One region of the Klebsiella sp. CSG-1 genome, then DNA from elsewhere that is predicted to be linked to it. Evidence: predicted binding sites of a transcription regulator. Region 1 holds the regulator's gene; each other region holds the start of a gene.
What was found. The regulator Fur, encoded in region 1, represses iron uptake genes when iron is present. The targets are predictions, from matches to a motif close to ATAATAATGAGAACNACTATCAA.

Region 1 (4,199 bases):
ATCGATCACATGAGGTTTTTATGAGGTGTTTTTGAGGTTCTTGATGTGGAGTCTAGCTGCTAAGTTATTTCTTAACAACGTTCGTTTTCGAGACGTTGAACAAAAAAATAACCGCCGTCTGGCACCCTTACCCCGTGGAGCTACTCATGACATCGCAATATTTTGTCCGACCCGATCGGGCCTCAGTTGAGGATTTCAACATCTTCTGTCAGCAGCAGGTGAACAAACAAGACTATCCGCTGGTCAGCGAAGTCGCTGAGGAAGTTCTGATTTACGACCATGACGTGTTAGCGCAGGTCGCGGCGACCAATAAACATGCGGTATTAAGCGAGCTACATCAGGGGCTCTCTTACGGTCCCGGCGTGCTGGTGGTACGCGGGCTTTATCAGGATATGGATGTCATCGACCGCGCTTCGGCGGTGTTTGAAACCATCATGGCCGATGAGTCTCGCACCCGGGTTCAGGCTGACCACTTTTCTCGCGCGGGGAACAATGGCCGGATCTGGAATGCGTTACAAAAGCTGGCGGAGCGTAGCCCGCAGACCTTCTGCGACTACTATGCTAATGAAATGCTTGGGTTAATTTGTCAGGCGTGGTTGGGACCTGCGTGGCGAATGACCGCTCAGGTTAACCAGGTACGCCCTGGCGGCGAAGCGCAGCAGCCCCATCGCGATTATCATCTCGGCTTTCAGCAGGGCGAGTTTGTTGCCGAGTTTCCCATCCCTGCGCAGATTCTGTCGCAGTATTTGACGTTACAAGGGGCGGTTGCGCACAGCGATATGCCGCTGGCGTCAGGGCCTACGCGCCTGCTGCCGTTTTCGCATCAGTATGAGCTCGGCTATATGGCCTACCGCCAGCCGGAGTTCGTCGACTACTTTAACCAGCACTATGTTCAGTTGCCGTTGCAAAAAGGCGACGGGCTGTTTTTTAACCCGGCGTTGTTTCATGCCGCCGGGAACAACACGACGACTGATCATGTTCGCACCGCTAATCTTTTGCAGATCTCCTCGGCGTTCGGCGTCCCGATGGAAGATGTGAACCATGAGCTGGTGTTGAAAAAAATCTATCCCCAGCTTCAGGACGGACAATATCGCGCGGGCGATTTTCAGGCGCTGATTGCCGTGGCTGCCCGGGGCTACTCATTCCCCACCAATCTTGATACCGACCCGCCATTAGGTGGAATGGTCCCGAAAACCCAACAGACTCTGGTGCGGGAAGCGCTGGCAAACCGGTGGGATGAGGAACAGTTTACTCGTGCTCTCGACGAGCATACCGCGCGCAGAAAAGGGTAGGCGTTTGCACATAAAAAAAGCCAACCGTCAGGTTGGCTTTTTGCGGTCCGCGCGGTGGGAAATTACTTTTCCAGCGCGTCGTGTGCATGTTCATCTTCGCGGCAGTCGCCTTCCGCACAGTGGCCGTAAAGATACAGGCTGTGGTTGGTCAGACGGATGCCATGGCGGTGGGCGATTTCACGCTGACGCGCTTCGATAGACTCATCGCTGAATTCGATCACTTTGCCACAATCGAGGCAAATAAGGTGATCGTGATGGTGCTGCTGGGTCAGTTCGAAAACAGATTTACCGCCTTCGAAGTTGTGACGAGTCACAATGCCAGCATCATCAAACTGGTTCAGCACGCGATAAACAGTAGCGAGACCAATTTCTTCACCCATGTCGATCAGGCGCTTGTATAAATCTTCCGCACTGACGTGATGGTTATCCGGTTCCTGCAGGACTTCCAGGATCTTTAATCGTGGAAGTGTGACTTTCAGGCCAGCCTTCTTTAATGCGGTATTGTTGTCAGTCATGCGGAATCTGTCCTGTTGCTAAACGATCTACTTCCATCAGCGGAAGTAATACAGAGAATCACCCGATGCAATGCGTCTCATTATAGAACTGCCATCGTTAAATGAAAACTGCAAGTATCGGGCCTTGTATGCTGTCAAAAACGAGGTCCCAGCTACAAACTGCGTCACCTGACCTCGTTAAATCAGAGGACATTGTACAGATATGTGATTAAAAGTTAAAAACTTGTAGCTATTAGTTTGATTGCTTCTATCTATTAATGCGGCGAAATTTAACGGTAACGCCGCACAATCATCAGGCGTTTTTGATTTCTTCGAGATGCAGCTCTTCAGAGACCTGCTTAACCCACTTAGTCACGCGTTCGTTGGTCAGCTCCGGCTGGCGGTCTTCATCGATAGCCAGACCGACGAAGTGATCGTCATCCGCCAGGCCTTTAGAAGCTTCAAAATGATAGCCCGCAGTCGGCCAGTGGCCAACGATGGTGGCGCCGCGCGGTTCAATGATGTCGCGGATGGTGCCCAGCGCGTCACAGAAGTATTCCGCGTAGTCTTCCTGATCGCCGCAGCCAAACAGCGCAACCAGTTTACCGTTAAAGTCGACCTCTTCCAGCGTCGGGAAAAAGTCATCCCAGTCGCACTGAGCTTCACCGTAGTACCAGGTCGGAATGCCGAGCAGCAGGATGTCGTAGGCTTCCAGATCTTCTTTGCTGCTCTTGGCAATGTCGTGAACATCAGCAACATCTTTACCAAGCTGCTTCTGAATCATTTTTGCAATATTCTCGGTGTTGCCCGTGTCGCTGCCAAAAAAGATGCCGATGATTGCCATGAGTAAAATAACCTCTTGAAACTTAATGATGTGGTAGTGGCGTAATGCCCGCAGATAACGGCAATCATAGCAGAACAGGAGAGGGCGCGGAAACAGCAATCACGCCCGACTGCACACTCTGCTACATGAAAGTGTTTTTTTGAGGATTTTCAGGCTTTATCCCGGCTGTGCAGGGTTGCCAGCTGGTTCATCAGCATCTCTTCGATCAAATCGCTGCGGTTCATATTGCGAGCTTCCGCCAGTTCGTTGAGCGCATCAACCGCTTCAGCGTTGAGTTTTAACTCCACACGCTTCAGGCCGCGAACTTTATCGCGTTTGAGCTGATTGCGTTTATTTATGCGCAGTTGTTCATCGCGCGAAAGCGGATTGGTCTTTGGTCTACCCGGGCGACGCTCGGTTGCGAACAAATCTAATGTCGTACGGTCCGTTTGTTCTTTTGCCATGATTCAGAGTGACTTCGGGGAAACAAGTTGCCGGGCTATAGCCGACACAGATAGCGCGCCATAATACATCAGGCGAACCGCTGCGCCAACGACCGCGGGCATTCTGCAGCGCGGTCGGGCAGTTTTTAGCCAGTTAAGCCTGCAAAGCGGTCAGATAGCGACGAATGGCGCGCAGGACGGCTTCCGGTTTCTCCGCATGTACCCAGTGGCCGGCGCCGGCGATGACGTGCGCCCGCGCCTGTGGGAACTGGGCGAGCAGGGTATCGCGATAGTCATCGGTGACGTAGGGGGAGTTGCCTCCCGGGATGAACAGGGTTGGATGAGGCCAGGCAGGAACCGTTTGCCAGCCCACGATGTGCGGATATTGATCCCATAACACCGGCACGTTGAAGCGCCACTGGCCATCAACGAAGGATTTCAGCAGAAACTGAATCACGCCTTCTTCCTGTAGATGTTCGCGCATCACCGTGGCCGCCTGCTGACGGGACGCGGCGCCGGCGTCGGTGACGGCATTGATGGCGTTGAAAATTTCATCATGACGGCGCACGTGATAGTCCACCGGAGCAATATCAATGGCGACCAGGCCTGCGATGCGCTCCGGCGCCAGCGCGGTGAGCGCCATGACCGCTTTTCCGCCCATCGAATGACCAATAAAGGTGGCTTTCTCTATCTGCCGATCGTCAAGAGTATCGAGCAGATCCTGCGCCATCGCCGCGTAGGTCATCTCCGGCGAACGGGGAGAAAGACCGTGGTTACGCATATCAACCTGCAAAATATCGTAGTCGTTCACCAGGTCGCGGGCGAGGATGCCCAGGTTGTCGAGACTGCCAAACAGACCGTGGACCAGGACAACCGGGGAATTATTGTGCGGATTTTGTGCAGATTGCGTGCGGCTATTTAATTTCATGGCAAAGTTCTTTTTTTCGCTTCGTCGGGTTAGGGTATTATGTTGGACATTCTGCCATCCGGCTGCAAGACCCAGAGCTATCTGAGTTTTACCGCCATCCTGGTTTGACGCTATCCGCGGTCAGGATTTGTCCTTATAATCCTGACAACTTGTATTCAGAATAAGATATCGCACTGGATTAAGATGAAAACAATTGAAGTTGATGATGATCTCTATCGC
Region 2 (4,199 bases), 120 kb from region 1:
CTTTGTCGTGGTCCTGTCAGGAGGCCAGATAGCCAGGCCGTCCTCCGGGGGAGAGAACGGCCTGGTCTTCAGGCGCGTAATCAGAACTGCGTGTTGACGCTCATATACCAGGTCCGGCCCGATTCGTTATAGGTCTCGGCGCCCGCGCCGTACATATAACCGGTATCGCCGCCGGTGGTCTGGGCATTACCCGCGCGCCAGTGGCGCTTGTCGAAGACGTTATCCACGCCGCCGGTCAGGCTGACGTATTTGGTGACGTCCCAGGTCGCGCTCAGGCCGAGGATGCTGTACGGACTCACCTCGTTCTTCTCGCTGCCGGTTACCGGCTGACCTTTGTAGTTATACTTCTTCGGTTCCTGCTTGCCGTACCAGGTGAAGGTCGACTGCACGGAAACATCCTGGTATATCTGCCAGCTCAGCGTTGAGTTCAGCGTATACTCCGGAATAATCGACAGACGATCGCCGGTCTCTTTGTTCTTACTCTGCAGCATATAGGTGATGTTGTTGGTCCAGTTAACGGTTTCGCTAACCGGGACGTTCAATGTCCCTTCCAGGCCTTCTACCACCGCTTTCGGTACGTTTTCCCACTGGTAAATATCGGTTTTCACTTTACCGGTACCGGTCTGGGAGATCGGCGCATAGCCGGCTTCAATCTTGTTGCGGTAGTCGTTACGGAACCAGGTCACCCCGGCCAGCCAGCCGTCGCGTTTAAACTCAAGGCCGATCTCTTTGTTGATGCTGGTTTCCGCTTTCAGGTCTTCGTTACCCATCATATAGCAACCGGTGCCGGTTGCACTGGCGTAACAGCCCTGGCCTTTACTGTACAGAATGTAGTTCGGGTTGGTCTGGTACAGGCTTGGCGCTTTATAGGCGCGGCCGATGCCCATTTTCAGGGTGAAGTCATCCCCGAGCCCCTGGGACAGGTTAAGCGACGGGCTCCAGTTGTTCCCCACAATGCTGTGGTGGTCAAAGCGCAACGCCGGGGTCAGCATGGTGGAGTCGGTCAGCTCGATGTTGTCTTCGGCAAACAGCGAGAAGATCTCCGCCTGAGAATACGGGCTGCGGCCAGTGCTGGTTGAACCCGGAATGTCGCCGCCCATAAAGGTCTGGGTGTTGGAGGCCAGATCCTTCATCCGCTGCTGGTTCCATTCGGTACCCAGCGTCAGGTTCTGATTGACCCACAGGTCGAACGGAACGCTGACTTCACTGTGCAGCATCACGTCGGACAGGTCGATATCAGAGAATTGATCGCTGCTGAAAATCCCTTCCGTACCCCCGGCCAGGCCTTCGCCTTTACGCGAGTTGCGGGTGTGCTCGTACTGCGCCCAGTTGCTGGTGGTGATGCCGTTATCCCAGCCGCCGTTCCAGGTCACCGAGTAGGTCTGGCGATAGAGACGGTTGGTCTCTTTGCCGTAGTTCTTTTTCACCAGATCGTTAGTATTGGTGTTCTGCGTATCCCCGGCGTACAGGTTGCCCTGGCGGCTGTAGCCCGCCTCAAACTCCAGCGAGTTCATCGGCGCAAAATCCCAGCGCACGACGCCGTTGATATTTTTGTTCTCTACCCCTTCACGGCCGGCCGGTAGCGTATCGGCGTAAATACCGGTACGTTCTGACTGATGGCCCTGGTTGATATCCCAGGCATCGGCCTGGGTTTTATCGAGGTTGCCCAACAGGCGGAAGCTGAAATCGCCGCCCAGCGGGCCGTTCAGACTGAAGTTGGTGCGTTTGGTGGAGCCTTCATCTTTGTGCTCCGGGGCGTTCATGTAGGTGTTCCACGAACCGTGCCACTCGTTATCACCTTTTTTGGTGATGATATTGACCACGCCGCCCGCGGCGCCGTTGCCGTAGCGGACCGCCGCCGGTCCACGAATGACTTCAATGCGCTCAATCAGCTCCGGTGGGACCCAGTTGGTATCGCCGCGGGTATCGCGCTCGCCGCGCCAGCCCAGGCGGATGGAGTTACGGCTGGTGACCGGTTTGCCATCAATCAGGATCAGGGTATTTTCCGGGCCCATGCCGCGGATATCAATCTGGCGGTTATTCCCGCGCTGGCCGCTGGTGGAGTTGCCGGTCAGGTTAACGCCCGGCATGGTGCGGATAATTTCGGAGACATCGCGAGCGGGGGGACGTTTACGAATTTCCTCGGCGGTGATCGTCGATACGCCCGGCGCCTGCAGGTTTTGTTCGGCGGCAGTGACCACCATCGTCTCTTCGGTGGCCGCTTTTTTACTGTCGAGGGTCTCTTCCGCACACAGCGGGAAGGCAACCCCATAAATTCCCAGATTGACCAGCAAGGTCAAGGATTTGATCTTGTTATTCATTTTACGTCCTGCTTTCCGTTGCCGCATGCCCCTGGAACCCCTTCCCACCGGGAGGGGAGGCGGCAGAAATGTGGTCAGTAGAGGGCGAAGGCATTCCATCGCTGACCAAATGGCCCTTTCTGACATGTGTAATTAGAAGTGACTCTTCCCAAAGTGCGGTAATACGCTATTGCAAATGCAAATAGTTATCAATAATATTATCAATAAAAATTACGTTTATTGAGAAAAATCACGGTAAACATAGGGTTAATGACGGAATGTTAATGACAGGAAGTGATGACTGGTGGCAGGGGATCTTCGGTCCGCAGGCCGAGGCCGTTGGCGATAGCTACCGGGTGACCTTCTGGTGGCGGGATCCGGCGGGCAGCGAAGAGACCTCGTTGACGAAGCGGGTGTGGATTTACATCACCGGCGTCACCGACCATCATCAAAATGCCGTACCGCAAACCCTCAAGCGCGTGCCCGGCACCGATGCCTGGCAATGGCAAACCACGCTGTCTCCCGCCTGGCGCGGCAGCTACTGCTTTATTCCCTCCGATCGCGATGACGATTTTGCCCCTGAGATTTTCAACGGCGGCAGCCCGGACCGCACGCTGCTGCGGGAAGGCTGGCGCAGACTGCTGCCGCGGGCGATAGCCGATCCGTTAAACCCACAAAGCTGGAAAGGCGGGCGCGGCCACGCCGTTTCGGCGCTGGAGCTGCCGCTGGCACCGGAACAACCGGGCTGGTCGCTGCGTAATGCGCCTTATCAACCGCCGGTGTGCATTGAATGGCACAGCGCCCGACTGGGTAATACGCGGCGGATATGGGTTTACACCACCGGAGAGGCCGTTGCCGCAGAGCGTCCGCTGGCGGTGCTGCTTGATGGCCAGTTCTGGGCCGAGAGTATGCCGGTTTGGTCCGCACTGGCCGGGCTGACGCGCGAGGCAAAGCTGCCGCCAGCGGTCTACCTGCTGATTGATGTCATCGATAACGAACACCGGAGTCGGGAGCTGCCCTGTAACGCCGATTTCTGGCTGGCGGTGCAGGAAGAACTATTGCCTCGGGTACAGCAAATCGCGCCTTTTAGCGACCGCGCCGATTGTACCGTGGTCGCCGGTCAGAGCTTTGGCGGCCTGGCGGCGATGTTTGCCGCGCTCTACTGGCCGCAGCGCTTTGGCTGCGTGCTGAGCCAGTCTGGCTCCTACTGGTGGCCGCATCGCGGCGGCGCGCAAACCGGCCTGCTGATCGAACGCCTGAGCCAGGGAGTGCTCCGCCCCCACGGGCTGCGAATCTGGCTGGAAGCCGGAGAGCGTGAGCCGCTTATTTTTCGCGCCAATCAGGCGCTTTTAACACAACTACAGCAGACACAGCAGACGATTTTCTGGCGTCAGGTTGACGGCGGGCACGATGCGCTTTGCTGGCGCGGTGGGCTGACGGCTGGGCTCATCCAGCTCTGGCAGCCGTTGAGCCGCGCGCAATAACAAAGTGCGCTTCAGACTCAACATCCTTCCGCATACCCCGAGGCGCTAGCCAGGGCGAAAGCCGACAGGAGGATGGCGAGTAAAGACAGGAGTTTGGTATGCAATTCAGCAACCCCTTCGATAATCCGCAAGGGCAGTTTTACATTTTGCGCAACGAACAACAGCAGTACAGCCTGTGGCCGCACCACTGCGCGCTGCCGCAAGGCTGGGTAGTGGAATGCCCGCCGCAGTCCTTAGAGGCGTGCAACAGCTGGCTGGCGGCGAACTGGTCAACCCTTACCCCTGCCCACTATGCAACCTCAAGGAGCCGGACATGAGCACTCGTTTACCGCTGGTCGCGGCGCAGCCTGGGATCTGGATGGCGGAGCGCCTCTCTACGCTGCCCGGCGCATGGAGTGTCGCCCACTATGTCGAG
Region 3 (4,199 bases), 110 kb from region 1:
ACATTCCGTCTCGATTACTACAGCGCCATGCTGGTACTGCAGCGTCTCGCCACCCTCTTCGGCTAACCTTCATGCCCGGCAGGCGCTGCGCCCTGCCGCCAATCATCGCTCTGTGGCCCGGATAAGGCGTTGACGCCGCTATCCGGGCTAGCGGTTTCAGACCTCGCTGACCGTTTCAGGACGCTGGAAACGACGCAGCTCCCCCAGCAGCCCAATCAGTATTACGCCGACAATCACCAGCACCCAACCGCTGGCGCTCGCCGACGCGACCGGCGTCATTATCGCCCCCAGCCCACCCAGCAACGCGGCGCCAATGGCATCGCCAGTAACGTTCTGCGCGGTCCACAGACCGTTAATCCGCCCGAGCATCGCTTCCGGCGTCTGGGTCTGAATCAGGGTGTACTGCAACAGCGAGCTGATCGCGCTCAGCCAGCCAAACAGCGCCAGACACAGCGCGCCCAATGCCCAGACCGGCATCAGGCTAAATAGCGCGATGGCCACAAATGAGCCGACCGTCGTCATCAGCATCAGAGCGCCCGGTTTTGCCGTTTGCGCCAGCTGACCGCTGGTCAACGCCCCAAACGCTGCCCCCAGCGGAATAGCGGCATATAGCAAGCCAATCTGCGAGGCCGACATCCGCCAGCCGTCGGCCAGCGCCGGATAAAGCACCCGTACCGCGCTCGCCATCGTCAACAGACCGCCCAGCAGAGCAATCCCGCCAATCAGCGGGCTGTTGAAGAGGAACTTCAGCCCCGCCAGCAGCGACTTCAGCGGGTGTTCCCGCGGCTGCGGTGGCGGCGGTAGCAGCGGCAAGCGCAGCAGGGTCAGGGTGGTGATAAAGGTGCCCGCCGCCGCCAGGCCATAGTTCCAGGCTACGCCGCCGGTGGCCAGCAGCAGACCGCCGATCATCGGCGAAATCACCGATCCCAGGCGCACCGTCAGCATGGTGATCGCCCCGGCCTGCATCAGGTTTTCACGCCCGACCAGCGCCGGCGTCGCCGCCAGCAGCGCCGTCACGCCCAGCGAAGCAAAAAAACCGTCCCAGATACCCAGCAGATAGATAGCGATGAGCGATGGCTCAGGCAGCAGCGCGTTGAGGCACAGACCGACAAACCCCACGCCGCAGGTTCCCCGCGCCAGCAGAATCAAACGTTTCCGCTCATAGCGATCCGCCAGCACGCCGCCGACCATCAGGCCAACAAACATTGAGCAGCCGGTCAACGTGACCGAGAGCCCGACCTGCCAGGTGGAGTGGGTCATCATCTGGATTTGTACCGGAATCGCCACGCCCAGCAGGCCAAGCGACAGGATCGAGATAAAACGGGCGATAAAGACGGCGCGAAACGCCGGATGGGTTTGCAGCAGACTGAGGTTCAGCAGCCGGGATTGTCGGTTCATTACAGCGCCTTGTTATTATTTTCCATCAACGCGCGATCGTTCAGGCAGCGTACTTATTGGCTGCACTTCCTTAACCCGGTCATACGGTTAGCGATACTTCCAGGCAAGCGTGCGTTTGCCGCCGCGATGCATTCTGAATGATTTTGCGTATACCATTCTTGTGGGCCGCCATGCTAACATAACTGAATAGAATCGATAACGATAATTACTATCATTATCATGTCAGGGATGTGAATTATGTCGTTTTCTACGACCACGGTGCGCGCCGTTGCCGTACCTGGTCTGTTACTCGTTTTAGCCTTTGCTATCGCTCTCAGCCTGCTGATTGGCGCCAAACCTCTTCCAGTGAGCGTCGTCGTGGAGGCTTTTTCCGGTACCTGTCAGAGCGCCGACTGTACTATCGTGCTGGATGCCCGGCTGCCGCGGACCCTGGCGGGACTACTGGCCGGCGCCGCGCTGGGCCTGGCAGGATCGCTGATGCAGACTCTGACGCGTAATCCCCTTGCCGATCCCGGCATTCTCGGCGTGAACTCCGGCGCCAGCTTCGCGATTGTGCTGGGTGCCGCGCTGTTTGGCATCCACTCCCCGCAGGAACAGCTGCTGATGTCGTTTTGCGGCGCGTTTGGCGCCTCGCTGCTGGTGGCCTTTACCGGCAGTCAGGGCGGCGGTCAGCTCAGTCCGGTACGTCTGACGCTAGCCGGCGTGGCGCTGGCGGCCGTGCTGGAAGGGCTCTCCAACGGCATTGCGCTGCTCAACCCCGATGTTTACGACCAGCTGCGCTTCTGGCAGGCCGGTTCGCTGGATATTCGCACGCTGCAGACGCTGAAAATCGTCCTCCTGCCGGTGGTGATTGCCGCCGCCGTGACGCTGTTGTTAAGCCGGGCGTTGAACAGTCTGAGTCTCGGCAACGATACCGCCACCGCGCTCGGCAGCCGGGTCGCCCGCACTCAGGTTATCGGCCTGCTGGCGATTACCGTGCTCTGCGGTAGTGCCACGGCGGTAGTTGGCCCCATCGCCTTTATCGGCCTGATGATGCCGCATATGTCGCGCTGGCTGGTGGGCGCTGACCATCGCTGGTCGTTGCCGGTCACCTTACTGGCAACCCCTGCTCTGCTGCTGTTTGCCGATGTATTGGGTCGCCTGCTGGTCCCCGGTGAACTGCGAGTATCGGTGGTCAGCGCCTTTATCGGCGCGCCGGTGCTGATTTGGCTGGTGCGCCGTCAGCCGCGCGGAGGTGCAATATGATAGCCCCTTCTCGCCGACTGTTGCTCAGCTGTCTGATTCTGCTGGCTACCAGCCTGCTGGTCTCCCTCTGGGGCCTCGGCAGCGGTCTGGTGCCGTTAAGCGTCGAGCAGGTGCTTTCCGCTCTGCTGGGCGATGCGCCGCGTAATATCACCATGGTGGTCACCGAATGGCGACTGCCGCGGGTGCTGATGGCCCTGCTGATCGGTGCGGGACTTGGCGTCAGCGGCGCCATTTTTCAGTCGCTGATGCGCAACCCGCTGGGCAGCCCCGATGTGATGGGCTTCAACACCGGCGCCTGGAGTGGCGTGCTGGTGGCGATGGTGATGTTCGGCCAGAACCTGACGGCGATTGCGCTGGCGGCAATGACCGGCGGCGTGTTGACCGCGCTGGTGGTCTGGCTGCTGGCCTGGCGCAACGGCATTGAAACGTTTCGCCTGATTATTATCGGCATCGGCGTTCGCGCCATGCTGGTGGCCTTCAATACCTGGCTGCTGCTGCGCGCCTCGCTGGAGACCGCTCTCTCCGCCGGGTTGTGGAATGCCGGCTCGCTCAATGGCCTGACCTGGGGAAAAACCTGGCCCTCCGCGCCGCTGATTGTGCTGATGCTGATAGCGGCGGCACTGCTTGCCCGGCGCATGCGCCTGCTGGAGATGGGCGACGATACCGCCTGCGCGCTCGGCGTGCGGGTAGAACGTTCGCGCCTGCTGATGATGCTGGTGGGCGTGGTACTGACCGCCGCCGCCACCGCGTTAGCCGGACCGATCTCGTTTATCGCCCTGGTCGCGCCGCATATCGCCCGCCGCCTGAGCGGCACCGCGCGCTGGGGATTAACCCAATCGGCGCTCTGCGGCGCGCTGCTGCTGGCGCTGGCTGACTACAGCGCCCAGCGCCTGTTTATGCCTTATCAATTACCGGTGGGAGTGGTGACCGTCAGCCTCGGCGGCATCTATCTCATCGCGCTGTTAATTCAGGAGTCCCGCAAAAAATGACCGCCGAAACGACCCGTTTGCGCGGCGACCAGCTAACCCTGGCGTACGGCAAAAAGACCATCGCCGAATCGCTGAATGTGACCATTCCTGATGGCCATTTCACCGCAATCATTGGCCCTAATGGCTGCGGGAAATCGACGCTGCTGCGAACCCTGAGTCGCCTGATGACGCCGGCCAGCGGCCATGTTTATCTCGACGGTGAGCAGATCCAGCGCTATGCCAGCAAAGAGGTGGCGAAACGCATCGGTCTGCTGGCGCAAAATGCCACCACCCCGGGGGATATTACCGTTCAGGAGCTGGTGGCGCGCGGCCGCTATCCGCATCAGCCGCTGTTTACCCGCTGGCGTAAAGAGGATGATGACGCGGTCAACAGCGCCATGAGGGCGACCGGAATAACCGATCTGGCACGACAAAGCGTCGATACGCTCTCCGGCGGCCAACGGCAGCGGGCCTGGATTGCCATGGTGCTGGCGCAGGAAACGGCCATTATGCTGCTCGATGAGCCCACTACCTGGCTGGATATCAGCCATCAAATCGATCTGCTGGAGCTGCTGAGCGAGCTCAACC

Region 2: fes (enterochelin esterase) is a predicted target of Fur. The motif match lies at 2,497-2,519, and genes of this name have one in related genera.
Region 3: fepD (Fe(3+)-siderophore ABC transporter permease) is a predicted target of Fur. The motif match lies at 1,597-1,619, and genes of this name have one in related genera.

Annotation. Positions count from the first base shown of each region.
Region 1 covers NZ_JBWNLD010000001.1:315,840-320,038, reverse strand. Annotated here, with positions in the region: gene AC007G_RS01600 (substrate-binding domain-containing protein) at 1-2, opposite strand, end outside; gene AC007G_RS01595 (phytanoyl-CoA dioxygenase family protein) at 147-1,292, shown strand; gene fur (ferric iron uptake transcriptional regulator) at 1,355-1,807, opposite strand; gene fldA (flavodoxin FldA) at 2,100-2,630, opposite strand; gene ybfE (LexA regulated protein) at 2,780-3,073, opposite strand; gene ybfF (esterase) at 3,207-3,980, opposite strand; gene seqA (replication initiation negative regulator SeqA) at 4,164-4,199, shown strand, end outside.
Region 2 covers NZ_JBWNLD010000001.1:439,315-443,513, reverse strand. Annotated here, with positions in the region: gene AC007G_RS02155 (TonB-dependent siderophore receptor) at 81-2,321, opposite strand; gene fes (enterochelin esterase) at 2,540-3,784, shown strand; gene AC007G_RS02145 (MbtH family protein) at 3,883-4,101, shown strand; gene entF (enterobactin non-ribosomal peptide synthetase EntF) at 4,098-4,199, shown strand, end outside.
Region 3 covers NZ_JBWNLD010000001.1:430,369-434,567, forward strand. Annotated here, with positions in the region: gene fepB (Fe2+-enterobactin ABC transporter substrate-binding protein) at 1-66, shown strand, start outside; gene entS (enterobactin transporter EntS) at 157-1,398, opposite strand; gene fepD (Fe(3+)-siderophore ABC transporter permease) at 1,636-2,643, shown strand; gene fepG (iron-enterobactin ABC transporter permease) at 2,640-3,632, shown strand; gene fepC (iron-enterobactin ABC transporter ATP-binding protein) at 3,629-4,199, shown strand, end outside.